Regions from separate parts of the Streptomyces luteoverticillatus genome, predicted to be linked through region 1. Evidence: riboswitches for the same ligand, from Rfam matches in the RefSeq annotation. Region 1 holds a riboswitch; each other region holds the start of a gene.
The links. Region 1 has a riboswitch for cyclic di-AMP ahead of EKH77_RS14915 (M23 family metallopeptidase). Riboswitches for the same ligand answer to the same signal wherever they lie in the genome.

Region 1 (7,576 bases):
GTCGACGCGTGACGCGACACCGCACGGCGAGGGCCCGCACCACTGGGTGCGGGCCTTTTGCCGCCCAGCGCAAGCGCGCCCAGGGCTCACGCAGGAACGTCCGTCCAGGGCTGCCCGCGATACGAGTCTCCCGAAACCGGGCGTGCCACCCCACTGAGGGAAGGTCCCCCGAATGACTCGTTCCGCACGCCCCGCCCGCTCCTCGGGAGCCGGCCGCTCCACCGGAGCCAACCGCCCCACGAGCGCCAACCGCTCCACGGACGCCCGTTCCCGTGGCGGACGGCAGCCCGCCCGTCGTCCCGCCGCCCCTCTCCAGGGTGAGTTCGAGACGCCGGCCGCCACGACGCCGGCCCTGCCGGCCGTCGACTCCTTCGCCGAGCTGGACATGCCCGGCGGCCTGCTCTCCACGCTGACCCGCGAGGGCGTCACCGCGCCCTTCCCGATCCAGGCGGCGACCCTCCCCAACTCGCTGGCCGGCCGTGACGTCCTCGGCCGCGGCCGCACGGGCTCCGGCAAGACCCTCGCCTTCGGCCTGGCGCTGCTCGCCCGTACGGCGGGTCGGCGCGCCGAGGCGAAGCGGCCGCTCGCGCTCGTCCTCGTCCCGACGCGGGAGCTGGCCCAGCAGGTCACCGACTCCCTCACCCCGTACGCGACCGCCGTCAACCTGCGGATGGCCACGGTCGTCGGCGGCATGTCCATCGGCCGCCAGGCCCAGACCCTCGCCCGGGGTGCCGAGGTGCTCGTCGCGACGCCGGGACGGCTCGCGGACCTCATCCAGCGCGGTGACTGCGCGCTCCGCGACGTGGCGATCACGGTCCTCGACGAGGCCGACCAGATGGCCGACATGGGCTTCCTGCCGCAGGTCACCAAGCTGCTCGAGCAGGTCGCCCCGGGCGGTCAGCGGATGCTCTTCTCCGCGACCCTGGACCGCAACGTCGACCGGCTCGTCCGCCGCTTCCTCACCGACCCGGTGACCCACTCCGTCGACGCCTCGGTGGGCGCCGTGGTGACCATGGAGCACCACCTGTTCCACGTCACCGACCAGGACAAGAAGGACGCCGTCGCGCGGGTCGCGGCCCGCGAGGGTCGCGTGATCATGTTCGTGGACACCAAGCGCGGCGCCGACCGGCTGGTGAAGAAGCTGCTGTCCGAGGGCGTCCGGGCCGCCGCGCTGCACGGCGGCAAGAGCCAGCCGCAGCGCAACCGGGTGCTGGACCAGTTCCGGACCGACCAGGTCACCGCCCTGATCGCGACGAACGTCGCCGCGCGCGGCATCCACATCGACGGGCTCGACCTCGTCGTCAACATCGACCCGCCGGTCGACCACAAGGACTACCTCCACCGCGGTGGCCGCACCGCCCGTGCGGGCGAGTCCGGCACGGTCGTCACGTTCGTCCTGCCCGAGCAGCGGCGCGAGATGAGCCGCATGATGACCACGGCGCAGATCACTCCGAACGTCATCAAGACCTACCCGAGCGACCCCGAGCTCGCGCGGATCACCGGTGCCCGCGAGCCCAGCGGCGTCCCGGTCGTCATCGCGGCGCCGGCCCCGGCCCAGCCGCAGGCCGGCCAGGGCACCAAGCCGTCGCGCTCGCGCGGTTCCCGCTCCCGCTCCCGTTCCGGCTCGGGTGCCGGCAACGGCGCCGGTTCGGGCATGGGTGCCGGCAACGGCGGCGGCCGTCCGTTCCGCGGTTTCGGCGGCAACGGCGGTGACGGCTCGCGCCGTTCGGGCGGCACCCGCCCGGGCAACGCCGCCGGTGGCGGCCGGCGCCGGAGCGGCGGCGGTGGCGGTGGCCGCCGTCCCGCCGCGTCCTGACGCGTTGAGGTTCTGAGGCCCTGAGGTTCTGAGGCCCTGAGGCCCTGAAGCCTTGAGGTCCTGAAGCCTTGAAGTCCTGACGCCGACGTCCCGAACGTCTCCCCACGCCCCCTTCACGTCCCCGAACGGCTCACCCCCGTTCGCCCGCCCGCGCGCCGGACGTGAGGGTGGTACGGAGCAAGGGACGTCGGCCGGTCAGGAGAACACACGGTGGGGAAGCGAGACGGGCCGCCGCCCGGACCGGATCCGCTCTGCGAGCCGTTCCCCGGGTGGGCGCCTGTCGTCCTGGCCCGCTGCCTCCCCGCCGCCGTGATCATCGGCGGCATCGTCTTCGACGTCCTCACGCCCCCCAAGTACTCCTCCGCCCCCTTCTTCGTCTCCGCGCCCCTCGTCGCCGCCTCGCTCCTCTCCCTGTCCGCCACCCTGCTGGCGGCGGTGGCGGCCCTGGCGGCGATCGTCACCCTCTCCCTCGCCCGGCAGGCGCCGGAGGTGGGCGAGTCGGTGACCGAGGTCGTCACCGTCGTGACCGTCGGCGCGCTCGCCGTCGGCATCAACCGCGTCGTATGCCGCGGCAATCGCCGGCTGGCGTCGGTGCGGAGCGTCGCGGAGGCAGCCCAGCGGGCCGTGCTGCCCACGCCCCCGGCCCGGATCGGCGGGCTCCGGGTGGCCGCGCGCTATGTCGCCGCGCAGGCCGACGCGAGGATCGGCGGTGATCTCTACGCGGTGCAGGACACCCCGTACGGCGTCCGCGTCATCGTCGGCGACGTCCGGGGCAAGGGGCTGGGCGCGGTGGAGGCCGTCGCGATCCTGATCGGCGCGTTCCGGGAGGCGGCGGAGCAGGAGCGCACGCTGGAGGGGCTGGCGGCGCGGCTGGAGCGCGCGCTGCAGCGGGAGGGCGCACGGCGCGCGAACGTCGATCAGGCCGAGGGGTTCACCACCGCCGTCCTGGCCGAGGTCCCCCCGGGCGCGGGCGCCCTGCGCATCGTCAACCGCGGCCATCCGCCCCCGCTGCTGCTCCATTCCGACGGCACCGTCGGCGACACCCACCCCCGGGCGCCCGCCCTGCCGCTGGGGATGGGGGATCTGGGCGTATGGCCGGACCGGGTGGAGCAGTGGGAGTTCCCGGTGGGGTCGACGCTGCTGCTGTTCACCGACGGGGTCACCGAGGCCAGGGACGCGACCGGGACGTTCTACGACCCCCGGCCGCGGCTGCGCGGCAAGCAGTTCCGCAGCCCCGACGCCCTGCTGGACTCCCTCACGGCGGACGTGGCCCGGCACGCGGGCGGGCGCACGGACGACGACATGGCCCTGCTCGCCATCCGGCGGATCGACGGCCGGCTCCGTACCGCGCCCATCACCCACAAACGTCCCCAGGTCACCGGCCGTACCGTGCGCCTGCGATCTCCTCAGGTCCATAACGACTGACGAACGCTCAGAAGTAAGCGCCTTATAAAGTGCCCCAACGCGCCTGCCCGCTTCACCCTTTCGGCTTGGATTCCAGCCGCCCTGTCTATTAACGTTCGATAACGCAGCGCGGTCGTTGCCACCGCCGCAAGGGCGGTGCCGTGCGCCTTCGCCGAATCCCGTGGGTGGAACCGGGGAACCATCATTTGGGGTGAATCGGGCCCGTACGCCGGCCCGTAGGAGACCTTCCTCCTCCGAACCCTCCCCCAGAGCCTGAACGGCCTGGGAGGGACCCCCACGCAAACCCGGTAGGCGACCAGGAAGGAAAGGAGTCGCCCCAGTGGCGTCCAACAGGTCCGACAGCTCCGAGTCCGACGGCAGTTCGTACGACCCTCCGTTCGTTCCCGCCTACATCCCCCCTTACGAACCGGAACCGGCTCACCAGGACTTCACCGCGCAGGCCGCAGGCGAGTGGGCACCCGGCGAGGACCACCCGGCGGCGCCCGTGCGCGGCAGACACCGCGTCGTCAAGCCGCGCGGCGGCACGATGGCCCGGAGCGGAGCGGTCCTCGGCGCCGGAATGATCGCGGCGGTCGGCGCGGGCGGCATGGCCAGCGCCCAGGACCGCCCGCAGGCTCCCATATCCATGCCGGACCTGACCCAGAGCATTCCGGTCGTCGGCTCGCTCATGGCCGACGGCCACGAGCAGGGCGCCCGGCGGGCCGCCGAGGCCCAGCAGGCCCCCGTCGAGACGGTACGCACCGTGCGGGACACCGCCGACGCCGGCGAGGTGCTGCGGGCCCGCATCCTCCAGCAGGCCGAGAACCAGCAGAACGCCGCCGAGGCCGAGGCACAGGCACGCGTGGCACAGGCCGCCGCGGAGCAGCACCGCAAGGCGGCGGCGGAGAAGGCCGCGGCGGAGCGCGAGGCGGCCGAGCGCGAGGCGGCGGACGCGAAGGCGGCGACGTACGAGGCAGCGCAGCGGGAGGCACGGGAGGCACGGGAGGCGGCGGGCGGGGGCGCGGCGACGGACGGTTCGGCCGGCACCCCGGAGCGGCACGCGAGCGGCTCGTCGGGTGGCTCGTCGGGTGCCGCGGAACGTTCCGCCCACCGCGCGGCCGGCGGGACCTTCACCCTCCCCGTGGCCTCCTACACCCTCACCGCCGGCTTCGGCCAGGCGGGAAACATGTGGTCCGCGAACCACACCGGCGAGGACTTCGCCGCCCCCACGGGCACCCCGGTGAAGGCTGTCGGCGGGGGCACCGTCACCCAGGCGGGGTGGGCGGGCGCGTACGGCTACCGCGTCGTGCTGACGCTCGACGACGGTACCGAGGTCTGGTACTGCCACCTGTCGTCGATGGTGGTCACGTCCGGCAAGGTCGGCACGGGCACGGTCATCGGCCGGGTCGGCGCGACCGGCAATGTCACCGGCCCGCACCTCCACCTCGAGGTACGGCCGGGCGGCGGCGCGCCGGTGGACCCGCTGTCGTGGCTGCGCGGCAGGGGCCTGGAGCCGTAGCGGGCGCATCGGAGCCATCGGCCGCCCGGTCGGCAAGCCGGGCAGGGCAATCAGGTCATAGCGCCCCCCGAACCACTCGATATCGGATATCCCGGGAATGTTCTGTGAGCGATCGGGAAATCAGATGACGTGACGACCACCGCGACGATCACCACGTCCGTGCCCGCCCGCCTGGACCGGCTGCCCTGGTCCCGGTGGCATTGGACCGTGGTGATCGGCCTCGGCACGGTCTGGGTCCTGGACGGCCTGGAGGTCACGGTCGTCGGCAATATCGCCGGCCGGCTCTCCGAGCAGGGCAGCGGTCTGCCGATCACATCCGGCGGAGTGACGGGAGTGGCGGCCGCGCTGTATGTGGCGGGAGCCTGTTCCGGTGCGCTCTTCTTCGGCCGGCTGACCGATCTCTTCGGCCGTAAAAGGCTCTTCATGGTCACGCTCGCGGTCTATCTGGCCGCGACGGCCCTGACCGCGTTCTCGTATTCGTCCTGGTGGTTCTTCACCTTCCGCTTCGTGACGGGTTTCGGCATCGGCGGTGAGTACGCGGCGATCAACTCGGCCATCGACGAGCTGATCCCGGCCGTCTATCGCGGCCGTGTCGACCTCATCATCAACGGCAGCTTCTGGCTCGGCGCCATCGCGGGTTCGTTGCTGTCGATCCTGATGCTCGACACCAGCATCTTCGCCAAGGCCGTCGGCTGGCGGCTGACCTTCGGGCTGGGCGTCGTCCTGGGGCTGGTCATCCTGCTCGTCCGCCGCCATGTGCCCGAGAGTCCGCGCTGGCTGTTCATCCACGGCAGGGCGGAGGAGGCCGAACGGCTCGTCACGTCGATCGAGAAGCGCGTCATCGCCGAGAAGGGCGTCGCCCTCCCGCCGGCCAAAGGGCGTTTCGCCATCCGTCAGCGCGAGAGCTTCGGATTCCGCGACATCGCCCGCACGGTCTTCTCCGACTACCGGCGCCGGGCCATTCTGGGGCTCGCCCTCTTCATCGGCCAGGCGTTCCTCTACAACGCGATCACCTTCGGTTTCGGCGCCATCCTCACGCGTTTCTTCGGCGTCTCCACCTCCCGCACCGGCTATTTCTTCGCGGTCATAGCGGTGGGCAACTTCCTCGGCCCGCTCTTCCTCGGGAAGCTCTTCGACACCCTGGGCCGACGCATCATGATCTCGTCGACGTACCTCCTGGCCGGGGTCCTGCTGTTCGGCACCGCCTGGCTGTTCGGCGCCGGGCATCTGAACGCCATCACGCTCACCGCCTGCTGGGCGGTGGTCCTCTTCTTCGCCTCGGCGGGTGCCAGCAGCGCGTACCTCACCGTCTCCGAGATCTTCCCGATGGAGACCCGGGCCATGGCCATCGCCTTCTTCTACGCGGTGGGCACGGCGGCGGGCGGCATCAGCGGCCCGCTCCTCTTCTCGGCCCTCACCCAGAGCGGCGTCGTCGCCGACACGGTCGTGGCCTTCTGCCTCGGCGCGGCGCTGATGTGCGTGGGCGGAGTGGTGGCCGCGTTCCTGGCGGTGCGGGCGGAGGGCCGCTCGCTGGAGGACATCGCGGCACCTCTTTCCGTCCACCCCCCTCCCGATCCCCTGCCGGCACCGGCGCCCGCGGAATAACGGGCCCGGCAGGGGAGTTGAACCATCGCATGGCTGACAACACGCATCGCAGGAATATCGGCAGTCTCTCCGTCCATCCCCTGAACCTGGGCGGCAACGTCTTCGGCTGGACGGCCGACGAGAAGCAGTCCTTCGCCGTCCTCGACGCCTACGCCGAGGCGGGCGGCAACTTCATCGACACGGCGGACGTCTACTCCGCCTGGGTGCCCGGCAACCAGGGCGGCGAGTCCGAGACCGTCATCGGGAACTGGCTCGCGGAGCGCGGCAACCGTGACGCGATCGTCGTCGCTACCAAGGTGGGCAATGGCGTGCCCGAGCACCGCGGCCTCGCCCCCGCGACGATCAAGGCCGACGTCGAGGCGTCGCTGCGCCGCCTCCGCACGGACTACATCGACCTCTACTACACCCACGTGGACGACGAGTCGGTCGCCGTCGAGGACATCATCACGACGCTGGACGGCCTGGTGAAGGAGGGCAAGGTCCGCGAGATCGCGGCCTCCAACATCTCGCCGGAGCGCCTGCGCGCGTCCCTGGAATTCTCCGACGCCGCCGGGGTGGCCAAGTACGTGGCGATCCAGCCCCACTACAACCTGGTCTCGCGCGACACCTACGAGGGCGAACTCGCCTCCGTGGCCGCCGAGCACGGCCTGGCCGCCGTCCCGTACTTCGCGCTGGCCTCGGGCTTCCTGACCGGCAAGTACCGTCCGGGGACGACGGTGGACAGCGCGCGTGCGGGCGGCGCGGCGCACTACCTGGAGACGGAGCGGGGCGCGCGCGTGCTGGCCGCCCTCGACGAGGTGGCCGCCGCCCACGACGCCGAGCTCGCGACCGTGGCCCTGGCCTGGCTCGCGGCCCAGCCGACGGTGGCGACGCCGCTGGCCAGCGCCCGTACGGTCGAGCAACTGCCGGCGCTGCTGGCGGTGGCGGACCTGAAGCTCACGGACGCGGAGCTGGCGAGGCTGACGGAGGCGTCGGCCGCTTGATCGCGGGGTGATTGGCCCATGACCACGGGCCCCGAATGGACCAGTCCGATGGGACAACGGCCGCATAGGCTCGTGGTCATGACAAACAAGGTGGACTTCTACTTCGACCCGATCTGCCCCTTCGCCTGGATCACGTCCCGCTGGATCACGGAGGTCGACCAGCACCGCGATCTCGACCTGCGCTTCCGCGTCATGAGCCTGTCGGTGCTCAACGAGGGCCGCGAGGACCTCCCCGAGCGCTACCGCCGC
Region 2 (7,576 bases), 2.1 Mb from region 1:
CCCGGGTGCCGGATCAGGTGCCGGGCGGCGGCGATGACCTCACCCAGGTTGTGCGGCGGCATGTTCGTCGCCATGCCGACCGCGATGCCGGACGAACCGTTGACCAACAGGTTCGGATAGGCGGCGGGAAGGGCCACCGGCTCCCGCTCGCTGCCGTCGTAGTTCGGCGCGAAATCGACGGTGTCCTCGTCGATCGACTCGGTCATCAACGACGACGGCGACGCCATCCGGGCCTCGGTGTAACGCATGGCCGCGGGCGGGTCGTCGTTGCCCAGCGAGCCGAAGTTGCCGTGGCCGTCCACCAGGGGCAGCCGCATCGAGAACGGCTGCGCCATGCGCACGAGGGCGTCGTAGATCGAGGCGTCGCCGTGCGGGTGGAGCTTGCCCATCACCTCGCCGACGACGCGGGCGCACTTCACATGCCCCCGCTCGGGCCGCAGGCCCATCTCGTTCATCTGGAAGAGGATGCGGCGCTGGACCGGCTTGAGGCCGTCCCGGGCGTCGGGCAGGGCGCGGGAGTAGATGACGGAATAGGCGTACTCGAGGAAGGAGCCCTGCATCTCGTCGACGACGTCGATGTCGAGGATGCGCTCCTCGAACTCTTCCGGCGGCGGGGTCTTCGTGCTGCGGCGGGCCATCGCGGCTGCTGCTCCTTCGATCGATTGCCGATGCGGGGTCCTGACGCGGACCATTGTGGACCGAGCCACCGACAACGCCGACCGCGACCCGTCCGGGGCATCCCCGGCGGTTCGGGAACTTCGCCAGATGTCAGCGCGCTTGCATACAGTGACAGGACTGTTCATCACGCGAGTCGTCGCGAGGCACCGCGGGATCTCAAGAGATCGAAGGGACGTACATGCCCATGGGTCACACGGCCACGCAACAGGCCGGCTCCGGCGGCCTGACAGCGACCGAGCACCGCCTGGCCAACGGCCTGCGGGTGATCCTCTCCGAGGACCACCTGACCCCGGTCGCCGCGGTCTGCCTCTGGTACGACGTCGGCTCGCGCCACGAGGTCAAGGGCCGTACCGGCCTCGCCCACCTCTTCGAGCACCTGATGTTCCAGGGCTCGGCCCAGGTCAAGGGAAACGGCCACTTCGAGCTGGTGCAGGGCGCCGGCGGATCGCTCAACGGCACCACGAGCTTCGAGCGCACCAACTACTTCGAGACCATGCCGGCCCACCAGGTGGAGCTGGCCCTGTGGCTCGAGGCCGACCGGATGGGCTCGCTGCTCACCGCCCTCGACGACGAGTCGATGGAGAACCAGCGCGACGTCGTCAAGAACGAGCGCCGCCAGCGCTACGACAACGTGCCCTACGGCACGGCCTTCGAGAAGCTGACGGCCATGGCCTACCCCGACGGCCACCCGTACCACCACACGCCCATCGGCTCCATGGCCGACCTGGACGCCGCCTCCCTGGAGGACGCGCGCGCCTTCTTCCGCACGTACTACGCGCCGGGCAACGCCGTCCTCTCGGTCGTCGGCGACATCGACCCCGAGCAGACGCTCGCCTGGATCGAGAAGTACTTCGGCTCCATCCCGGCGCACGACGGGAAGCAGCCCCCGCGCGACGGCCGGCTGCCCGACACCATCGGCGAGCAGCTGCGCGAGGTCCTCCGCGAGGAGGTCCCCTCCCGCGCGCTGATGGCCGCCTACCGCCTGCCCCACGACGGCACGCGCGAGGCCGACGCCGCCGACCTGGCGCTGACCATCCTCGGCGGCGGCGAGTCCTCCCGCCTCCACAACCGCCTCGTGCGGCACGACCGCACCGCCGTCGCGGCCGGCTTCGGCCTGCTGCGCCTGGCCGGCGCGCCCTCGCTCGGCTGGCTGGACGTCAAGGCGTCCGGCGGCGTGGAGGTCCCCGCGATCGAGACCGCCGTGGACGACGAGCTCGCCCGCTTCGCGGCCGAGGGCCCGACGCCCGAGGAGATGGAGCGCGCCCAGGCCCAGCTGGAGCGCGAGTGGCTGGACCGGCTGGCCACCGTCAGCGGCCGCGCTGACGAGCTGTGCCGCTTCGCCGTGCTCTTCGGCGACCCCCAGCTCGCCCTGACCGCGGTTCAGCGCGTCCTGGACATCACCCCCCTGGAGGTGCAGGAGGTCGCCAAGGCCCGGCTGCACCCCGACAACCGCGCCGTGCTGGTGTACGAGCCCACGCCCCAGTCCGGCACCGACGCCGCCGGCGAGAACGAGGAAGAGGAGGCGGACCGGTGAGCGACGCCGCAGCCGCGAGCACCCAGACCGCAGAGGCCTCGATGGAGTTCCACCCGCAGCCCCGCCCCGGCACCGCCTCCCCCTGGGCCTTCCCCGCCCCCGAGCGCGGCCTGCTCCCCAACGGGCTGACCGTGCTGCGCTGCCACCGCGCCGGCCAGCAGGTCGTCGCCGTCGACGTCGTCCTGAACGCGCCGCTGGCCGCCGAGCCCGAGGGCCTGGACGGCGTCGCCACGATCATGGCGCGCGCCTTCTCCGAGGGCACCGACAAGCTCAGCGCCGAGGAGTTCACCGCCGAGCTGGAGCGCTGCGGCGCCACCCTCGACGCCCACGCCGACCACCCCGGCGTCCGGCTCTCCCTGGAGGTCCCGGCCTCCCGGCTGGGCAAGGCCATGGGCCTGCTCGCCGACGCCCTGCGCGCCCCGGCCTTCCCGGACGGCGAGATCGAGCGCCTGGTCGACAACCGCCTGGACGAGATCCCGCACGAGCTGGCCAACCCCGCCCGCCGGGCGGCCATGGCGCTGGCCGCCGAGCTCTTCCCGGCCGGCTCCCGGATGTCCCGCCCCCGCCAGGGCGCGCAGGCGACCGTCGAGCGCATCGACGCCGCGGCAGTCCGGGCCTTCTACGAGGCCCATGTCCGCCCCGCCACCACCACCGTGGCGATCGTCGGCGACTTCACCGGCATCGACCTCGACCGGACCCTGGCGGAGTCCCTCGGCGCCTGGACCGGCACCACCGCCGAGCCGCTGCCCGTCCCGGCCGTCACCGCCGACGACACCGGCCGCGTCGTGATCGTGGACCGGCCCGGCGCCGTCCAGACGCAGTTGCTCATCGGCCGCACCGGCCCCGACCGGCACGCGAGCACCTGGCCCGCCCAGATCCTCGGCACCTACTGCCTCGGCGGCACCCTCACCTCCCGCCTGGACCGCGTCCTGCGCGAGGAGAAGGGCTACACCTACGGCGTGCGCTCCTTCGGCCAGGTGCTGCTCTCCGCCCCCGACGGGACGGGCACGGCCATGCTCGCCATCAGCGGCTCCGTGGACACCCCCAACACCGGCCCCGCCCTGGCGGACCTGTGGACCGTGCTGCGCACCCTCGCCGCGGAGGGCCTGACGGACGCCGAGCGCGACGTCGCCGTGCAGAACCTGGTCGGGGTCGCGCCGCTGAAGTACGAGACGGCCGCGGCCGTCGCCGCGACCTTCGCCGACCAGGTCGAGCAGTACCTGCCGGACGACTTCCAGGCGCGGCTGTACGAACGCCTCGCGGACACCGGCACGGTGGAGGCCACGGCGGCCGTCGTGAGCGCCTTCCCGGCCGACCGCCTCGTCACCGTCCTCGTCGGCGACGCCGCCGAGATCGCCGAGCCCGTCAAGGCCCTGGGCATCGGCCCGGTGACGGTCATCCCCGCCTGACGGCGACTCACCACCCCGGCGCGGCAGGCCACGCCGCGCCGGGGCCCCTTCGGCGCATGGGTCCGTTGTGACCCATGCGCCTCACTTATGTCCGCTTTCAGGCGGAGGTTGGGTGTTGGTCGTGTGGCGTACGTCATAAAAACCCACTTCTGTTTGCTGTTCGAATCTGACGCCGATTAGCGTCAGGCCCGGCAGCCCGCCGATCGGAGCCGCGACCGCGGCCCCGGGCAGCCATCGCCGAGTCCCCGAAGCGCCAGCAGAGGGGAGCCGGGGACCCAAACGTCCCTGGGGTGAATCGGGCCCCTCTCACGAGGGATCCGTAGGAGACCTTCCTGCTCCGAACCCGTCAGCTAACCCGGTAGGCGAGAGGGAAGGAAAGGAAACAGCCGCGACATGGCGTTCACCCGTGCCACCGGGAAGCACCGTCGTCCGAGCCGAGCCGCGCGCGTCAGCGCGAACGTGGCGGGCATAGCCACTCTCACGGCCGCCGGCGTAGTCGCCGGTGTCGCCGCCCCGGCCTTCGCCGCCTCCGACGACACGCAGCGCCCCGAGGACACCGGCCTGACCCAGGCCGTCGTCATGGGCGACGTCATGGCCGAGCACGTCGACGCCCAGGCCGAGTCCCAGCGCAGCGCCGCCGACGAGGCCGCCGCCCGCCTCCAGGCCGAGGAGAGCGCCAAGCAGAAGGCCGTCCAGGCCAAGCAGCGCTACGAAGAGGCCAAGCGCAAGGCCGAGGAGGAGCGCGCCGCCAAGGAGAAGGCCGCCCGCGACGAGGAGCGCAAGCGCCTCGGCACCTTCGTGAGCCCGATCGACGGCTCCTACGTCTCCACCTCCTACAAGGCCTCCAGCGGCCTGTGGTCCTCCGGCAGCCACACCGGTATCGACATGCACGCCGAGACCGGTACCTCCGTCCACGCCGTCGGCATGGGCACCATCGTCGAGGCCGGCTGGGGCGGCGCCTACGGCAACAACGTCGTCATCCAGATGGCCGACGGCACGTACACCCAGTACGGCCACCTGTCCTCCATCGACGTCTCCGTCGGCCAGTCGGTCACCCCGGGCCAGCAGATCGGCCTCTCCGGCGCCACCGGCAACGTCACCGGCCCGCACCTGCACTTCGAGGCCCGCACGGCCCCCACCTACGGCTCGGACATCGACCCGATCGCCTACATGGCCGCGCACGGCGTCAACCTGTAACGACGACGCCCGACGACTCGCGAAAGGCCCCGGCCCCCGGCCGGGGCCTTCGTGTTGGCCAAAAAATATCCATGAAACGGCGGCACCATCGGAAAACGCCCGGGATTGCCATAGAGTCGCCGAACGGACGTCAATCGGCCGTGCTGCACGGGGATTGAGGCATGAGGCGGAGGTAGACCCATGCGGGGCCGTACGTGAGCGGCGACGGCGAAGGGCCGCGCGAGAGCCGTCGTATTTCCACGCACGCGGTGTGCACCGCCATCCGCGACGACATCGTCTCCGGCGCTTTCCCGCCGGGCAGCCGGCTCATCGAGGAAATCCTCGCCCGCCGCTACGGCGTCTCACGGGTCCCCGTGCGCGAGGCGCTGCGCACCCTGGCCTCCGAGGGCTTCGTGACCACCCGCCGGCACGCCGGCGCCTGCGTCGCCGAACCCACCGAGCGCGAGGCCGCCGACCTCCTCGACATCCGGGCCCTGCTGGAACCGCTGGGCGCCGCCAAGGCCGCGCAGCGGCGCTCCGACGCCCACCTCAAGGTGCTGCGGGGCCTGGTCAGACTCGGCCAGGAGCGGGCCCGGGCGGGCCGCTGCGGCGAACTGCGCCAGCTCGGCGACTGGTTCGACGAGACCCTCGCCCAGGCGTCCGGCAGCCCCTCCGTCGCCGGGCTCCTGACCCAGCTGCGCCGCAAGATCGCCTGGGTGTACGCCCCGGGGCCCGTGGTCCGGCCGCTGGAGACCTGGGAAGCGTGCGGGGCGTTGGTGGACGCGGTGGCCCGCGGGGACGTGGAGCGCGCCCGGGAACTCGCCGCCGTACGGGCAGGCCGTTCGCCCGGTGAATTCCTGCTGCGGCGGACGGGGGGCGATCGCGTCCACCCGCCGAAACAGCCCGTAAACACGGCGGGCGTCCGTTCTTAACGAGCGGCCGCTATTCCTGGAGGAATAGGGCCGGGAATTCGTGGCGGTCCCCGGCCGGGGCACGCCGTGCGCGTCTGCGGAGAGCGGCGCGCACGGCGTGTGAAAAACCTGTGAATACGGCAGGGTGGTGGACACCCGGCTCGCGGGTGGGCGGCTCATGGGTATGCCGGTGACGGATGCGACGACGGGGCCGCGGCGGCCTGTCGTCGGCTGCCGCGGCCCCGCCGCGCGGTCCGCCCGATGAGGGCGGGCCGGAGGATCAGACGGTCTCCGGGAGCTCCTCGAGCCCCTCGGCGACGAGCTTGGCCAGACGGTCGAGCGCGGCCTCGGCACCCTCCGCCTCACTGGCGAGGACGATCTCCTCGCCACCCTGGGCGCCCAGGCCCAGCACGGCGAGCATGGAGGCGGCGTTGACGGGGTTGCCGTCCGCCTTGGCGATCGTCATGGGGACGCCGGCGGCGGTCGCCGCACGGACGAAGATCGACGCGGGCCGGGCGTGCAGGCCCTCGGCCCAGCCGACGTTTACGCGGCGCTCAACCATGGTGTTGCCCTTCAAGTCGATATTGGTTGTCTAGACCATTGTGGCACGGGGCGCGCGGTGCCCCGCGCGTGCGCCCCCACCAGGGCCCTTCGGTCGCGCCCGTGGCCCGGGCGGCACCGGCCCGCTGTCGGTGCCCGGCCTTACGCTGGGCCCATGCAGACGCCGTCCGAGCACGCGTACCCGACCCACTGGGAAGCCGATGTCGTGCTGCGCGACGGCGGCATCGCCCACATCCGCCCCATCACGCCCGACGACGCGGGACGGCTGGTCAGCTTTTACGAGCAGGTGTCGGACCAGTCCAAGTACTACCGCTTCTTCGCCCCCTACCCCCGCCTCTCCGACCGGGACGTCCACCGCTTCACCCACCACGACTACGTCGACCGGGTGGGCCTGGCCGCGATCGTCGGCGGCGAGTTCATCGCCACCGTGCGCTACGACCGCATCGCCCCCGCCGACGAGGCCGAGGTCGCCTTCCTCGTCCAGGACGCCCACCAAGGGCGTGGCGTCGCCTCCGCCCTGCTCGAGCACATCGCGGCCGTCGCGCGCGAACGCTCGATCCGGCGCTTCGCCGCCGAGGTGCTGCCCGCCAACAGCAAGATGATCAAGGTCTTCACGGACGCGGGCTACACGCAGAAGCGCAGCTTCGAGGACGGCGTCGTCCGCCTCGGCCTCGACCTGGAGCCCACCGACGCCTCCCTCGCCGTCCAGCGCGCCCGCGAACAGCGCGCCGAGGCCCACTCCGTGCAGCGCCTGCTCACCCCGCGCTCCGTCGCCGTCGTCGGCGCCGGCCGCGAGCCCGGCGGCATGGGCCGCACCGTGCTGCGCAACATCGTCGCCGGCGGCTTCACCGGGCGGACGTACGCGGTCAACCGCGCCTTCCCCGAGGAGCCTTCGCGGCTGGAGCCCGAGGGCGTTCCGGCCCACCGCTCCGTCGGCGGCATCGCCGAGCCGGTCGACCTCGCGGTCGTCGCCGTCCCCGCCGAGGAGGTCCCCGCCGTCGTCGCCGACTGCGGGGAGCACGGCGTCCAGGGGCTCGTCGTGCTCACCGCCGGGTACGCCGAGAGCGGCGGGAGGGGCCGCGCCCGCCAGCGCGAGCTGGTCCGCCAGGCCCGCTCGTACGGCATGCGCGTCATCGGCCCCAACTCCTTCGGCCTCATCAACACCGCCGAGGCCGTCAGGCTCAACGCCTCCCTCGCCCCCGAGCTGCCCGCCACCGGGCGGGTCGGGCTGTTCAGCCAGTCCGGCGCGATCGGCATCGCCCTGCTCTCCGGGCTCCACCGGCGGGCGGCCGGCCTCGTGGGCATCT
Region 3 (7,576 bases), 2.5 Mb from region 1:
AGGGATACACCGGCCACTTGGCGTGAGCGTGCCAGTACTGTCTGCGTCCGGAGTACCGGACCTGTGAAACGCTCACAAGAACAGGCGGAACAAGTATGAGGACAGCCTTCCGTGCCTGCGCGATCGTCGCGGCGAATCTGCTGGCGGTCGCCCTGGCCACGACGGCAGGGCAGGCCACGGCCGCCCCCTCGCATGCCGCGCACCATGCGCAGGGGTGCCGCGGCGACGGCACATCGTTCACCGACAGGCTCATCCCCGGCCACTGTCTCCAGAACGGCGGCTACCGCCTGGAGATGCAGTACGACGGCAACCTCGTGCTCTACTCCGGCTCCCGCGCCTGCTGGGCGAGCGGTACCGACGGGACGCACGATGTCTACGCGAAGTTCTCCGGGGACTGGAAGCCCGACTCCCCCTACATGACGCTGGAGTCGCCCGTCGGAGAGTTGCGGAAGTACCGCGGGAAGTACACCGGGCTGCACAAGTCCGGGAACGTCAGCCTCAACAACAAGGGCGAGGTCTGGATCGCCTACGGCAAGATGGCGGGCTGCTGACCCGGCGCCCGGGTGCGCTCGCGGCGCCCCCGGGCCGTCGTTGCCCCGCCGGCGGTCAGGCCGGCAGGTCGTAGGGACGGACCGTTCGCCCCTCCCAGACCTTTCGGGACGGCTCCTCCGGGTACGGGGCCGTGCTCGGCTCCGTGTCGAGGAGGCGGGTGAGGCGGCCGTCGGCGGCCTGGTGGGCGGGCCAGCCCGGGTCGCCGTGGGTGGCGAAGGCCGTCCACGAGCGGCGGATCTCCTCCCCGACGGCCAGGAGGTCCTCGGGGACGGGCCCCTCGCCGAGCAGCAGCCGGGCCTGCGGGGCGTCGTAGGTGCCGAACAGCAGTGACACGTCGAGCCCGTGGGCCGCGCCGAGCGCGCCGCCCAGGACGGGCGCGGGGCGGCGCAGCTCGTACAGGTGCGCCGTGCCGCCGCCGGCGGTGTGGGCCTCGGCGAGGTGGAGCGAGGGCATGCGGAACAGGACGTCGCTGTGGACGGTCTCGAAGAGTTCCACGGGGGTGGCGTCCGGGTAGGCGGCGCGGTAGGCGCGGGGGCCGTCGGGGCCGGGGGCGAAGGCGTTCAGCGCCGCCGTGGTGTCCTCGTCGGTGACCTTGTCGCGGCCGCCGCTCATCACGAGGAACGGCCGGAACTCGTCCCGGGTGTGACCGGTCAGCAGGTCGACGCCGCTCGCCCGGCCGTCCGGCAGGGCCGTCCAGGGCGTCTCCGGCACGAGGTCGCCGTCCACCACGACGGAGAACGGGGAGCCGGTCCGGGCCAGCGGTCCCCAGCGGTCGGCCTGGGCGGGCAGGCCGTACATCATCGGGGTGATCGCCTCGGCCAGCCGCCACGGGTCGATCGTGGCGAGTCCGGCCACCGTGGGGGTGGTGCCCAGGCTCCCGGCGAGCTCGGCGGCGAGGGCGGAGGCGAGGGCCGGGGTGGTGTAGAGGCCGGGGACGGACTGGGCTGTCGCACGGCGGAAGAGGCCGGCGGCGCGGGGGACGGCCAGCAGGGTGGCGATCGAGCCGGCGCCGGAGGACTGGCCGGCGACGGTGACGCGCGCGGGATCGCCGCCGAAGCCGGCGATGTTCCCCTGGACCCACTCCAGGGCCGCGATCAGGTCGAGCAGGCCCCGGTTGGCGGGGGCGCCCTCGAGCTGGGCGGACGCCTCGGCGCCCACCCGGTAGTTGACGGTGACCACGACGAGGCCGCCCTGCCGGGCCAGGAGCCCGGCGTCATAGAGCGGGTCGCCCGCGTGGCCGGAGACGTAGCCGCCGCCCAGGATCCACACCAGCACGGGCAGTCCGGAGCCGCCGGGGTCCGGCGACCAGACGTTGAGGGTGAGCCAGTCGTCGCCGGTGGCCGTGCCGGTCGCGGGGATCGGGCCGGACTGCGGGGGCGGCGGGCCGAACTCCGCCGCGTCCCGCACGCCGTCCCAGGCGTGGGCCGGGCGGGGAGCCATGAAGCGCAGCTCGCCCACGGGCGGCTGGGCGTAGGGGATCCCCCGGAAGACGGCGAGGCCGTCCTCGGTGCGGCCCCGTACGGTGCCCCGGTCCGTACGGACCTCCGGACGACTGAGGCCGGTGGAGCCGGTGGGGCCGGTTACGCCCGTGACGCCGGTGACATCGCTCATCGTCGCTCCCTCCCACGCCCGGAAGCGGCACCCCCGTGCGCGAACGCGGATGTCGGACGGCCCGGGATTCCGGACCGCCCGATCAAGGAGCCTAGTTGACGCGTCCGTACCAGACGCTGCCGGTCCAGATCTTCTCCAGGCGGACCGTGGTGCCGGGCTTGGGGGCGTGCCAGATCTTGTTGCTACCCGCGTAGATCCCCACGTGGTAGACGTTGCTGCCCGAGTGGAAGAACACCAGGTCGCCGACCTGGCGGGAGCCGCCGGAGATGTGCCGGGTGCGGTTGTACTGGTCGGCGGCCACGCGCGGCAGGCTCTTGCCGACCTTCTTGAACGAGTACTGGGTCAGGCCCGAGCAGTCGAACCGGTTCGGGCCGGCGGCGCCGTACTGGTAGGGGGAGCCCGCCTTGGCGGCGGCGACCCTCAGGGCCTGCTCGCCGGGGGTGGCCGCGGACGCCTGGGAGGCGAGGCCGGGGACGAGCACCGATGCCGCCAGCGTGGCGGCGGTGACGGCCGAGGCGGTGCCGGCGCGGGATATGAGCGCGGGAATGCGAGGCATAGCAGACATGCCGAAGCCCTTCGACATCCGCCTACGAAAGATGACCTGTCGGGTTCGGGCTGCGAAGTTGCCCGGCCGGATTTCCCGGCTTCACCCCAAGGACCACCGACTTCGTGATCCGTACCGCTTGGGTCTCCCGCTCCTGCCGATTCATCAATTCGATGCCGCACCCGGGGCGGCGGCAGGACTCGGCGTCCGCCCGGGTGGCCCGCCAGGGTGACGGGATCTTGTGTTCGGTGAGAGATCCTGCACCATGAATCATTAAAATCCGGCACCCGGGCGGTCATCTGTGAACTTCTTCACTTCGGGAGCAGACCCGGAACCGCACGCCGCGCGCCCCCGCCGAACTGGCCCTAAACCCCTGTGACCGCGGGTACTTGCAGCATGGAACGAGTAATTCCGGGAGCGCCGCTCAGCAGGGCCGGCGCCAGGCGTCCAGCTCCAGCTTCTTCTGCATCGAGCTCAGCCCGAGCCGCCGCGCCGTGGCACAGAACTCCCCCGGCTGCAGTTCGTATTCGACATGAAAGACCGCTTTGTCCTGCTTCACAAAGGGGCTGAGCTTCTCGCACTCGTCGTACTGCGCGCACTGCTCGTTCACCGCGAAGTCGAAGACGTTCACCAGCTGCGGGATCTGGTCCAGGTCGTTCTTCAGCCCGATGGCCATGCCCCGCTCATGAGCGAGATCCGCCAGCATCCGGTTGAAGGCGAGCTGGTGATCGGCCGTCAGCGGAAAGCCGGTGGTATTGCGGAATCCCTCGGTCAGATCCGGTTCGACGGCGTCGAACCCCTTCTGCCGGCACATGTCCATCCGGGCCGCCATGAGCGGTCGCAGGGTGTCGAGGCGGCGGATGTCGAACCATTTCTCGCCCTTCCACCCCTTGTTCTTGTTGCCGAGCAGGGTCTTGGGGAATTTTCCCTGGTCGGGCCGGAAGTCCTCCCAGGCGCCGGCATTGATGTAACAGATCACCTTCCGGCCGCGGGAATGCAATTGGGCCACGGTTTCGGCCGAATTCTCGAAGCCGTCGATGTCGTAGACGGGGGCGTCCACCGAGGTGTCGGCCTTTCCGTCCAGCTGCCACTGCCAGTTGGTACCCGGCTTCGGCTGCCAACGGGCCCCGGCCGACCCCGGCGCCGACCCCGTGGCCGAACTTCCCGGCGAGGCGGAGGCGTCAGGAGTGCCGGAGGCCTCCGGCTTGCCCGAGGCCTGAGGGGAACGCGGGGCACCCGAGGCGCGGGGGGCCGCCGTGGCGCCGCCGTCGTCCCCGTCCGGCCCGTCGTCGTCGGCGGGCGACGAGGAGCAGCCCGCCAGGACCAGCAGCAGCGCGGCGCACAGCCCCGCCCGGACGCGCCAAGCGCTCGTGCCACGCACAGCGCCCGCGCCGCGCCGAGCGCTCCTGCCGCGCCAAGAACCCATCCCACTCCGCGCGTTCATATCGCGCCCCCCGCCGCGAGCCCGGCGGCCGCCCGGGGCACCGAGCGCCAGGGGTTGGCCCCCGTGCCCGGCACCGCGCAGTGCACGGCGGCGCCGCGCCGGGCGGCGAGCCGCGCCACGCCCGCCGTGCGCTCCTCGGGCACGCCGTGCACGAGGTGACAGAACCGCTCCGGTGGATGGCCGGTCGTCCACTCCGGGACCCGGGCGCGCCGGTAGTCCTCCCACGTGCCCTCGAAGGTGACCAGGAGGTCGGCGAGCGAGGCGTACCCGGGCTCGGGGTGGGTGCCGGGGTTGAGGACGGCCGTACGCGCGCCCAGCACCCGGGCGGCCAGCACCACGCGGCGGTAGCGGGGCAGCGCGGTGTCCTGCGCCGGGACCTGGTCGAGGAAGACGCCGTCCACGTCGTACCACCGGCGGTGGCGGCGGATGTCGGCGACCACGGCGCCGGTGCGGCGGTGGCCGTAGCCGGTGTCGACGTAGCCCAGCAGCCGGACGCCGGCGGCGCGCAGCCGTCCGGCCGCCGTGTGGAAGGCGGGGTCGGGGCGGGCGCCGGGGCCGTCGGCGACGTTGAGGACGACCCCGTAGAGCCGGGGGGCGGCGTCGAGCAGCGCCGCCCACTCCTCGGGGTGGGTGGCGGGGTGGACGTAGAGCGGGACGAGCAGCCGCCCGTCGTCCCGGTGGGCGGCGGGCGCGGTGGTGGTCATGGCACGGGCTCCGTGGCGGGCGCGGTGGCGGCCCACAGGTCGGTGAGCGATTCGGTGAAGGAGTGCCGGGGCACCCAGTCCAGGGTGCGGCCGGCGGCGGTGATGTCGGCCTGCTGCCAGGGGACGGCGGCCGAGCGCGGCGAGCCGTCGCCGTCCTCGGCGACGCGGTCGCCGACCGGGCCGGTGAACCCGGCCGCGCGCAGCAGCCCTTCGGCCACGTCGCGGACCGGGCGGGCGGTGCCGCTGCCGATGTTGAGGACGGCGGGCAGGGGGCGGGGGGCGGTGACGGCGAGGGCGACGGCCTCGGCGACGTCGCGCGGGTCGACGAAGTCGCGGTGGGCGGAGAGGTCCCCGGTGCGGACGCGGTCGTCGGGTCCCGCCCGGCGCAGTTCGGCGGCGAGGCGGCCGGGGAGGGAGGCGGCGGGGGCACCGGGGCCGACGGGGTTGAACACCCGCAGGACGACGGCGTCCAGGCCGGAGCCGGTGACGGCGAGGGTGCCGGCCAGCTTGCTCGCGCCGTAGAGGCCGAGCGGGCGGGCCGGGGCGCCCTCGCCGACGGGCAGCCGGGCCTCGGCGGGCCCGTACTCGGCCGCCGAGCCCAGGTGGACCAGCCGGGCGTCCGGGGCGGCGGCGCTCAGGGCCTCGCAGAGCACGGCGGGGCCGCGGGCGTTGACGGCGGTGAGGGTCACGGCGCTGCCGCCGACCGCCCCCGCGCAGTTGACGACGACGTCGGGGGCGGCCTCGCGCAGCAGGGCCGCGAGCCGGCCGGGGTCGGCGGCCGCCAGGTCGACGGGCGGCAGCTCGGCGGGCGCCGGGCCGGAGGGCGGCCCGGCGGCGGGGGCGCGGCCGGCGACCCGCACGTGCGCGCCCGGGAGGGCGCGCAGGCGCGAGGCGGTGTGCCGGCCCAGGAAGCCGGTGGCGCCCAGGACGAGGATGCGCATCGGGGCCGGTCACGCTCCCTTGATCAGCAGGTCACGGCGGACGGCGAACTCGGCGTTGGCCCGGTCGTAGTCGTCGGGGCGGCCGATGTCGAGCCAGTAGCCGTCGAATTCGTAGGCGTTGGGCGGGGTGCCGTCCGCCAGCAGGTCGAGGACGAGCTCGTCGAAGCCGAGCGGCAGTCCGGGAGTGTAGCGGTCGAGGGCGGTGCGGGAGACTCCGTAGACGCCCATGGAGACGCGGTAGTCCATGCTGGGCTTCTCGGCGAAGCCGACGACCCGGCCCGCCTCGGTGGTCAGGACGCCGAAGTCGATGCTGACCCGGCGGGGGTAGGTGGCGATGGTCAGGGGCGCCCCGGAGACGGTGTGGTCGCGCAGGACGTCGCCGAAGTCGAGGTCGGTGAGGACGTCCCCGTTCATCACCAGGAAGCGCTCGGGGAGCCGGTCGGTCATGGTGAGGAGCGGGCCCATGGTGCCCAGGGGGCTCTCCTCGGTGGTGTAGTCGACGTCGAGGCCCCACTGGGAGCCGTCGCCGACGTAGGCGCGGATGATGTGGCCGAGGTGGCCGATGGCGAGGGTGCAGCTGGTGAACCCGGCGCCGGCCAGCTGGCGCATGACGATCTCGAGGATGGCGTGCTGGTCGCCGATGGGCACCAGGGGCTTGGGCAGTGCGGTCGTGTACGGGCGGAGCCGGACGCCCTTGCCTCCGGCGAGAATCACTGCGTGCATGTGGGTGCCGTTCCTCTCTTGTGCCGCGTGAGTGGTACCGCGTGGGTGGACGGAACGCAGTCGACGGGACGGAACGTCAGACGTTGTAGATGCCGGTCTTGTAGCGGCCGAGGTTGGCGGGGTCGCGGAAGAAGGCGATGGTGTCGGCGAGGCCCTGCTCCAGGGTGTGGGCGGGGGCCCAGCCGGTGGCGGCGCGCAGCCGGGAGGAGTCGCAGACCAGCCGCATCACCTCGGAGTTGGCGGGCCGGACGCGCTCGGCCTCCTCGGTCACCTCGAGGTCGGTGTCCATGAGCTTGCCGATGAGGGTCACCAGGTCGCCGATGGAGATCTCCTCGCCCGTGCCGGAGTTGAAGGTGCGGCCGAGGACGGCGGCGGCGGGCGCGGTGCCCACGGCGCGGAAGGCGGCCACGGTGTCCTTGACGTAGCTGAAGTCGCGGGTGGGCCGCAGGTCGCCGAGGGTGATGGCGCGCTGTCCGGCGGCGACCTGGCCGATGACGGTGGGGATGACGGCCCGCATGGACTGGCGGGGGCCGAAGGTGTTGAAGGGGCGCAGGGTGACGACGGGCAGGCCGAAGCTGGCGTGGTAGCTGTCGGCGAGCCGGTCCCCGCCGGCCTTGGAGGCGGCGTAGGGGGACTGGGTGTTGATGGGGTGGTCCTCGGTGATGGGCACGGTCCGCGCGGTGCCGTAGGTCTCGCTGGTGGAGGTGTGGACCAGGCGCGGGATCCCCTGGTGGCGGACGGCCTCCAGGACGTTGAGGGTGCCGGTGACGTTCGTCTCGACGTAGCTGTGCGGGGCCCGGTAGGAGTACGGGATCGCGATGAGGGCGGCCAGGTGGTAGACGGTCTCGGCGCCGGCCACCAGGCCCTGGACGGAGCCGGGGTCGCGGACGTCGCCGAGGACGACCTCGACGTGCTCCATGACCTCCTCGGGCAGGTCCTCCAGCCAGCCGAAGGACGAGAAGGAGTTGTACTGGACCATCGCGCGGACCCGGTGGCCGTCGGCGACGAGGGCCTCCACGAGGTGCGATCCGATGAATCCTTCGGCACCGGTGACGGC
Region 4 (7,576 bases), 480 kb from region 1:
CCGGTGACCGGGAGGCGCTCCGGGAGGAGCTGGGCGACGTCCTGCTCCAGGTCGTCTTCCACGCCCGGATCGCGCAGGACGACCCGGACGAGCCGTTCTCCGTCGACGACGTCGCCGCCGGGATCGTCGACAAGCTCATCCACCGCCACCCGCACGTATTCGGCGAGGAGTCCGCCGAGACGCCGGAGGAGGTCAAGGCGCACTGGATGCGGACGAAGGCCGACGAGAAGCGCCGGGAGTCGGTGACCGAGGGCGTGCCGCTGGGCCAGCCGGCCCTGGCGCTGGCCGCGAAGCTGGCCTCCCGGGCCCGCCACGAGCGGCTGGCGGTGGCCCTGCCGGAGGGGGAGGGCGTCGGCTACGAGCTGCTGGCCCTGGCCGTGCGGGCGGAGGCGGCGGGTGTCGAGCCGGAGACCGCCCTGCGGGCCGCCGCGCGGACGTACCGTGACGCGATCCGGGCCGCCGAGGAGGCCCGGGGCGGGGCCCCGGAGTAGCGCGGACGGGGCGCTCGCTCACTCGTTCGGCCCAGTGGCGGTCTTGAGGGGGCGACCGGCGGGTACCCGAGTCCCATGCGCACCGTTCCCATGGACTTCGCCGCTCCCCCTCAGCTCGGCGGGATCGCCCCCTTCATCGTGGGGCTCTTCGTCGTCGCCATCCTGATCGGCGCCATCGTCGTCGGCCGGAGGGTCCGCGACCGGGAGCCCCCGCCGCCGAGCCAGCCGCAGCGCCGCCAGGGCGCCTGGCAGACCCCGCAGGAGCACGAACGGGGGCCCACCTCGCCGAACCACGGCCCCGGGCACGCCCACGACGAGGAGGCGGTCGGGTACGTCACGGAGCACCACGAGCCGGACGAGCTCCACCCGGAGGCCGACGGGGAGCGGGTCCTTCCGCATGAGATGAAGAACCCGCCCGCCCATCCCGAGGAGCTCTCCGAGGAGCGGAAGAAATGGGACCCCGGCAGCAGCGGCGCCTTCGGCAGCGGCGGCGGTGGCCACCACTAGGTGACGCCCGGGCGGCTGGGCGGCTGGGCGCCTGGGTGGCGCTCTGGTGGCGCCGGGTAGGTAGCGTCGGGGCGTGCACGAGAATCACACGCCCCCCGCCCCACCCCTCTTCACCTGGGAGTTCGCCTCCGACCCCTACCCGGCGTACGCCTGGCTGCGCGAGCACGCCCCCGTGCACCGCACGGAGCTGCCCAGCGGTGTCGAGGCATGGCTGGTCACCCGCTACGCCGACGCCCGGCAGGCGCTCGCCGACCAGCGGCTGTCGAAGAACCCCGTGCACCACTCCGAGACCGCCCACGGCAAGGGCAAGGTCGGCATCCCCGGCGAGCGCAGCGCCAATCTGATGACGCACCTGCTCAACATCGACCCGCCGGACCACACCCGGCTGCGCCGGCTGGTGTCCAAGGCGTTCACCCCCCGCCGGGTCGCCGAGTTCGCCCCCCGCGTCCAGGAACTCACCGACCAGCTGATCGACGCCATTCTCGATAAACCCTGCGTCGAGAAGGGGGAGGCCGATCTCATCCACGAGTTCGCCTTTCCCCTCCCCATCTACGCCATCTGCGACATGCTCGGCGTCCCGCGCGAGGACCAGGACGACTTCCGGGACTGGGCGGGAATGATGATCCGTCACGGCGGCGGGCCGCGCGGCGGGGTGGCCCGCTCGGTGAAGAAGATGCGGACGTACCTCGCGGAGCTCATCCACCGCAAGCGCGAGGACCTCGGTGAGGACCTCATCTCCGGTCTCATCCGGGCGAGCGACCACGGCGAGCACCTCACCGAGAACGAGGCCGCGGCGATGGCCTTCATCCTCTTGTTCGCCGGTTTTGAAACAACTGTGAACCTGATCGGTAACGGAACCTACGCGCTGCTGCGCCACCCGGAGCAGCGCGCCCGGCTCCAGCGGGCCCTCGCCGAGGGCGACGAGAGCCTCCTCGCCACGGGCGTCGAGGAGCTGCTGCGCTACGACGGCCCGGTGGAGCTCGCCACCTGGCGGTTCGCCACCCAGGACCTGGTCCTGGGCGGGCAGCGCATCGCCGAGGGCGATCCCGTGCTGGTCGTTCTGGCCGCCGCCGACCGGGATCCGGAGCGTTTCGCCGACCCCGACACCCTGGATCTGTCCCGGCGCGACAACCAGCACCTGGGCTACGGACACGGCATCCACTACTGCCTCGGCGCGCCCCTCGCCCGCCTCGAAGGACAGGCCGCGATCGCGACGCTGCTGCGCCGGCTGCCCGATCTGTCCCTCGCCGCCGAACCCGAGGACCTGCGCTGGCGCGGTGGCCTGATCATGCGTGGATTGCGCACTTTGCCCGTGGAGTTCACGCCCAAAAGCCACGCCCTGTGACGCCACGTCAAACGGTGGTTATCGGCACGTGACCTCCGCTACACCGGCTTGTGACTCCCGGAAGCCCTCGCTATGGTCTGCGACCAATCGAACGCCGCCTACGCGAGAGGCCCGCCCATGCTCTCTGGATCCGGTAGACATCGCCGTCCTCGTCAGATACCCGCCATCGTGGTCGCGGCGGGGGTGACGGCCTCCAGCGCGGCCCTGCCGCTGCTGGCGACCGGCTCCGCCGTCGCCGCGGACGCGGGCACCTGGGACAAGGTCGCCCAGTGTGAGAGCGGGGGGATGTGGAGCGCCAACAGCGGCAACGGCTTCCACGGCGGTCTCCAGCTCACCCAGCAGATGTGGGAGCAGAACGGCGGCATCGCGTACGCGCCGCGCCCCGACCTGGCCAGCCGGTCCCAGCAGATAGCCGTGGCCGAGCGGATCCTCAAGGCGGAGGGCGCCGACACCTGGCGCACCTGCGCGGTGAGTTCCGGCCTGGCCGGCGAGGCGGCTCAGGGCGACGACAAGGCGCCTGAGGTGGACCCGGGCGACGGGTCGTCCTCCGCCGCGCCGGAGCCCAGCCGCCCCCGCACGCCCGGGCGCGGCAACCAGCCCGCTCCCGAGCGCACGTCGCCCGCGCCGTCCGAGCCGTCTTCCGGGTCGTCCAAGCCCGCGCCCACTTCGTCCGGTTCGCCCACGCCGGGCTCCTCCGGTACCCCCTCCGCTTCCACGAGCCCGTCCCCGGACGCGGCCGGCGGCAAGCACCGCAAGGACCCGTCGGGACAGCCGACGGGACAGCCGACGACGGGTACGAGCCCCGGCGCGTCGGCCGATCCGACCGCCATCCCCACCGCCCCGGTCGGCAGCCCCTCGAACACCCCGGCGAACACGCCCTCGGACACTCCTGGAACAGGAACCTCGCCGTCCGGTTCACCGCTTCCCGGTGACACCGGGGCGACTCCCGGAACGGGCCGCCACCGTGCCGACCCGTCACCTTCCGGCGATGCTCAGCGGCCCTCCCGGGGCGGCGAGAGCCGGGCGGAGCTGCCGGCCGCGAACGACTACACCGTGCAGCCCGGTGACAACCTGTCAGAGATCGCCGAGCAACACTCGGTCACCGGAGGCTGGCAGACGCTGTATCAGAAGAACGAGAAACTGGTCGGTTCTGATCCGGACCTTATCCGCCCTGGTCAGAGGCTTGACATCCGTAAGTAGCGCTCCGGTTCGAGGCGAATGTCCGTTCCAGTCGAAAGTGAGACATGGGTCTCGTTGACGGAGCGTCGGATGCCTCGAATCCGTTTTGCTCGAATGGCCTCTCACCTGCGGAAACGTCTGGTTTCCGGGGGTAACTCTGGCCGCTGGTGGCTGAAAAGTGGGGTTTGAACCCGTCGGCCGCCTGTGATTACCGTCGTCACCGCTCGCCACCGCGAGCACCACGGCCGCACGCCGAATCCTGCCGGCGGCCGGGGGAGTCGTCGCGCAAGCGCCGTAGGCAGGAGCGGGGGAACCAAGGTAGGTCGCCGGAACGGTCCCAAGGCCACATGGCCGAAGGAGCGGAACGGCTTGGGGTGAAGCCCGGGAACGCGAAAGCGCACCGGGCCGGGCGAACTCACAGCCCGAACCCGACAGCTCACCTCGTAGGCGTCGGTGAGGAAACCGACTCATGTCCAAGGGCAAGCACCGTCGTCCGTCCAAGGCCGTCCGCATCGTCACGCTCGCCGGCGTCACCGGCGCGGCTGTCGCAGCCCCTCTGATGGTCGCGACCTCCGCCAACGCCGCCTCCGTCTCCACGTGGGACAAGGTCGCCGAATGCGAGTCCAGCGGTAACTGGCACATCAACACCGGCAACGGCTACTACGGTGGCCTGCAGTTCTCGAACTCCTCCTGGAAGGCCGCCGGCGGCGGGCAGTACGCCCCGCGCGCCGACCTGGCCACCAAGTCCCAGCAGATCGCCACCGCCGAGCGCCTGCTGGCCATGCAGGGCCCGGGTGCCTGGGGCTGCGCCGGCTACGGCGGCCTGACCAGCGGTGGCGCCAAGGCGAACGTCGACACGGACGACTCCGACGGCGGTTACGTCGCGAAGAAGTCCACGAAGTCCGCCTCCGGTGCCTACGGCAAGGCCCAGTCCCACGCCGACCGCAGCAAGCGCCAGGCCGCGCCGCAGGGCAACCACAGCAGCAAGCCCGTCCAGCAGTCGGACGACTCCGACGACGAGGCCCCGGCGCCGAAGCACACCGCCCCGCAGACCGTCCAGAAGGGCGACGGCGAGTACCAGGTGAAGGCGGGCGACACCCTCGCCACCATCGCCGTGTCCCAGAAGGTCCAGGGCGGCTGGCAGAAGCTGCACGAGCTCAACAAGAAGATCGTGCCCGACGCGGACGTGATCTTCCCGGGCCAGCAGCTCCACCTGCGCTGAGCGAAGGCCGGCCGGGGCCGGTGACGACCCCGGCCGGCCGAGCGACCGCCCCGCCCCGATGCGACTTCCCCCCGAGCCGCATCGGAGCGGGGCTCCGCTCGTTCTGCCGGTCCGCTGTTGAGCGAACACACCGACGATTCGTCCGGGGATCTCGGCGTTTGTGCCAATTTTCGGCCCGGGCGACAGGGCAAGGGCGGGCGCACGCTCCGGGGCCCGTTAGGCTCGTGGTGCAGAACTCCAGACACCCACGAAGGAGACCCTCGTGCCGTCCATCGACGTCGTCGTAGCTCGCGAGATCCTCGACTCGCGAGGCAACCCCACGGTCGAGGTCGAGGTCGGCCTCGACGACGGCTCCACGGGCCGTGCCGCCGTACCGTCCGGCGCCTCCACCGGCGCCTTCGAGGCCATCGAGCTTCGTGACGGCGACCCCAAGCGCTACCTCGGCAAGGGCGTCGAGAAGGCCGTCCTCGCCGTCATCGAGCAGATCGGCCCGGAGCTCGTCGGCTACGACGCCACCGAGCAGCGCCTGATCGACCAGGCCATGTTCGACCTGGACGCCACCGAGAACAAGGGCTCCCTGGGCGCCAACGCCATCCTCGGCGTCTCCCTGGCCGTCGCGCACGCCGCCTCCGAGGCGTCCGACCTGCCGCTCTTCCGCTACCTCGGCGGCCCGAACGCGCACCTGCTGCCCGTTCCGATGATGAACATCCTGAACGGCGGCTCGCACGCCGACTCCAACGTGGACATCCAGGAGTTCATGATCGCGCCGATCGGCGCGGAGTCCTTCTCCGAGGCCCTGCGCTGGGGCGCCGAGGTCTACCACACCCTCAAGAAGGTGCTGAAGGCCAAGGGCCTGTCCACCGGTCTCGGCGACGAGGGCGGCTTCGCCCCGAACCTGGGCTCCAACCGCGAGGCCCTCGACCTCATCCTCGAGGCCATCAAGGAGGCCGGCTACACCCCCGGCCAGGACATCGCGCTCGCGCTCGACGTGGCCGCCTCCGAGTTCTACAAGGACGGCGTCTACACCTTCGAGGGCAAGGACCGCACCGCGGCCGAGATGACCGAGTACTACGCCGAGCTCGTCGCCGCGTACCCGCTGGTCTCCATCGAGGACCCGCTGTTCGAGGACGACTGGGCCGGCTGGAACACCATCACCGAGAAGCTCGGCGACAAGGTCCAGATCGTCGGTGACGACCTGTTCGTCACCAACCCCGAGCGCCTGGCCCGCGGCATCGAGGAGGGCTCCGCCAACGCCCTGCTCGTCAAGGTCAACCAGATCGGTTCGCTGACCGAGACCCTGGACGCCGTCGAGATGGCCCAGCGCAACGGCTTCAAGTGCATGATGTCCCACCGCTCCGGCGAGACCGAGGACGTCACCATCGCCGACCTCGCCGTCGCCGTGAACTGCGGTCAGATCAAGACCGGCGCCCCGGCCCGCTCGGACCGCGTCGCCAAGTACAACCAGCTGCTGCGCATCGAGGAGATCCTCGACGACGCCGCGGTGTACGCCGGCCGCAGCGCCTTCCCGCGCTTCAAGGGCTGAGCCCGAAAGGCACAGCGAGGGCTGAGCCTCAAGGGCTGACCTTCTCGCCAGTCTCCGTACGTCCCCGGCCGCGGTCCCGTACCGTGTCCGGGGACGTACGTTCGTAACGGACTCTCCAGGGGAGGCGACGTGGGCGCGGACCGGTTCTCCACCGCGACCAGGCTCAAGGCGCTGGGCACGGCGCTGGTCCAGGGGCCGACCGCGGCCCGGGCCCGGGTCTACCGCGCCCGCCCGCAGCGCCGCTCCCGGCTCACCGGCCGCGCGGCGCTCCTCGCGCTCGTCGTCTGCTCGCTCGTCGTCGCCCTCGCCTACCCCATGCGCCAGTGGGTCACCCAGCGCTCGGACATCGCCGACCAGCGGCACCGGACGGAGCAGGCGCGCGAGGACGTCAAGCGGCTGCACGAGGAGAAGGCCCGGCTGGAGGACCCGGCGTACGTGGAACAGCTGGCGCGCGAGCACCTCCACTTCGTACGCCCCGGCGAGACCGGCTACACCGTGGTGGACGGCAGCGCCGACGGCGGGCGCCACAAGGACCAGGGCGCCGCCGACCGCCCCTGGTACAGCAACCTCTTCGACGACGTGGACGCCTCCGACGCCCACCGCTGACCCGGCGACCCCGCACACACCTCTTACGCACCCGACATCACGCATCCGACCGATCGAGCACGAGCGAGCACATGGACACGCCTCCTCCGAAGACCGAGCCCACCGAGCCGACGGACGCGGACATCGCCGCGTTCAAGGAGCAGCTGGGCCGCCCGCCGCGCGGACTGCGCTCCATCGCGCACCGCTGCCCCTGCGGCAACCCCGACGTGGTCGAGACGGCGCCGCGCCTGGAGGACGGCACGCCGTTCCCCACCCTCTACTACCTGACCTGCCCCCGGGCCGCGGGCGCGATCGGCACCCTCGAGGGCTCGGGCCTGATGAAGGAGATGCAGGACCGGCTGGCGACGGACCCGGAGCTGGCCGCCGCCTACCGGGCCGCCCATGAGGACTACATCGCGCGCCGCGACGCCATCGAGGTCCTGGAGGGCTTCCCCAGCGCCGGCGGCATGCCGGACCGGGTGAAGTGCCTCCACGTGCTCGTCGGCCACTCGCTGGCGGCCGGCCCGGGCGTGAACCCGTTCGGCGACGAGGCCATCGCGCTGCTGCCGGAGTGGTGGAGCAAGGGCCCGTGCGTGAACCCGTGCTCCGGTGAGGAGGGCTGCGCGTGACCCGCGTCGCCGCCGTCGACTGCGGCACGAACTCCATCCGGCTGCTGGTCGCCGACTGCGACCCGGACACGGGCG

Region 2: it holds a riboswitch for cyclic di-AMP, as region 1 does, so the genes downstream of both, EKH77_RS24400 (M23 family metallopeptidase) here and EKH77_RS14915 (M23 family metallopeptidase) in region 1, are expected to answer to the same signal.
Region 3: it holds a riboswitch for cyclic di-AMP, as region 1 does, so the genes downstream of both, EKH77_RS03510 (C40 family peptidase) here and EKH77_RS14915 (M23 family metallopeptidase) in region 1, are expected to answer to the same signal.
Region 4: it holds a riboswitch for cyclic di-AMP, as region 1 does, so the genes downstream of both, EKH77_RS12655 (transglycosylase family protein) here and EKH77_RS14915 (M23 family metallopeptidase) in region 1, are expected to answer to the same signal.

The regions. Positions count from the first base shown of each region.
Region 1 covers NZ_CP034587.1:3,405,926-3,413,501, reverse strand. The annotation lists gene EKH77_RS14925 (DEAD/DEAH box helicase) at 173-1,816, shown strand; gene EKH77_RS14920 (PP2C family protein-serine/threonine phosphatase) at 2,027-3,241, shown strand; cyclic di-AMP (ydaO/yuaA leader) riboswitch at 3,381-3,550, shown strand; gene EKH77_RS14915 (M23 family metallopeptidase) at 3,561-4,739, shown strand; gene EKH77_RS14910 (MFS transporter) at 4,869-6,344, shown strand; gene EKH77_RS14905 (aldo/keto reductase) at 6,374-7,327, shown strand; gene EKH77_RS14900 (disulfide bond formation protein DsbA) at 7,406-7,576, shown strand, end outside.
Region 2 covers NZ_CP034587.1:5,456,003-5,463,578, forward strand. The annotation lists gene EKH77_RS24385 (DNA gyrase/topoisomerase IV subunit A) at 1-638, opposite strand, end outside; gene EKH77_RS24390 (M16 family metallopeptidase) at 863-2,212, shown strand; gene EKH77_RS24395 (M16 family metallopeptidase) at 2,254-3,621, shown strand; cyclic di-AMP (ydaO/yuaA leader) riboswitch at 3,847-4,001, shown strand; gene EKH77_RS24400 (M23 family metallopeptidase) at 4,015-4,818, shown strand; gene EKH77_RS24405 (GntR family transcriptional regulator) at 5,013-5,729, shown strand; gene EKH77_RS24410 (HPr family phosphocarrier protein) at 5,989-6,270, opposite strand; gene EKH77_RS24415 (bifunctional GNAT family N-acetyltransferase/acetate--CoA ligase family protein) at 6,424-7,576, shown strand, end outside.
Region 3 covers NZ_CP034587.1:859,015-866,590, forward strand. The annotation lists gene EKH77_RS03500 (hypothetical protein) at 96-551, shown strand; gene EKH77_RS03505 (carboxylesterase/lipase family protein) at 607-2,163, opposite strand; gene EKH77_RS03510 (C40 family peptidase) at 2,255-2,728, opposite strand; cyclic di-AMP (ydaO/yuaA leader) riboswitch at 2,733-2,885, opposite strand; gene EKH77_RS03515 (endo alpha-1,4 polygalactosaminidase) at 3,132-4,088, opposite strand; gene EKH77_RS03520 (spherulation-specific family 4 protein) at 4,148-4,855, opposite strand; gene EKH77_RS03525 (NAD-dependent epimerase/dehydratase family protein) at 4,852-5,796, opposite strand; gene EKH77_RS03530 (sugar phosphate nucleotidyltransferase) at 5,806-6,519, opposite strand; gene EKH77_RS03535 (SDR family NAD(P)-dependent oxidoreductase) at 6,596-7,576, opposite strand, start outside.
Region 4 covers NZ_CP034587.1:2,920,981-2,928,556, reverse strand. The annotation lists gene EKH77_RS12675 (nucleoside triphosphate pyrophosphohydrolase) at 1-491, shown strand, start outside; gene EKH77_RS33005 (DUF6479 family protein) at 567-998, shown strand; gene EKH77_RS12665 (cytochrome P450 family protein) at 1,072-2,343, shown strand; gene EKH77_RS12660 (transglycosylase family protein) at 2,527-3,543, shown strand; cyclic di-AMP (ydaO/yuaA leader) riboswitch at 3,803-3,987, shown strand; gene EKH77_RS12655 (transglycosylase family protein) at 3,992-4,744, shown strand; gene eno (phosphopyruvate hydratase) at 5,007-6,287, shown strand; gene EKH77_RS12645 (FtsB family cell division protein) at 6,417-6,893, shown strand; gene EKH77_RS12640 (DUF501 domain-containing protein) at 6,965-7,501, shown strand; gene EKH77_RS12635 (Ppx/GppA phosphatase family protein) at 7,498-7,576, shown strand, end outside.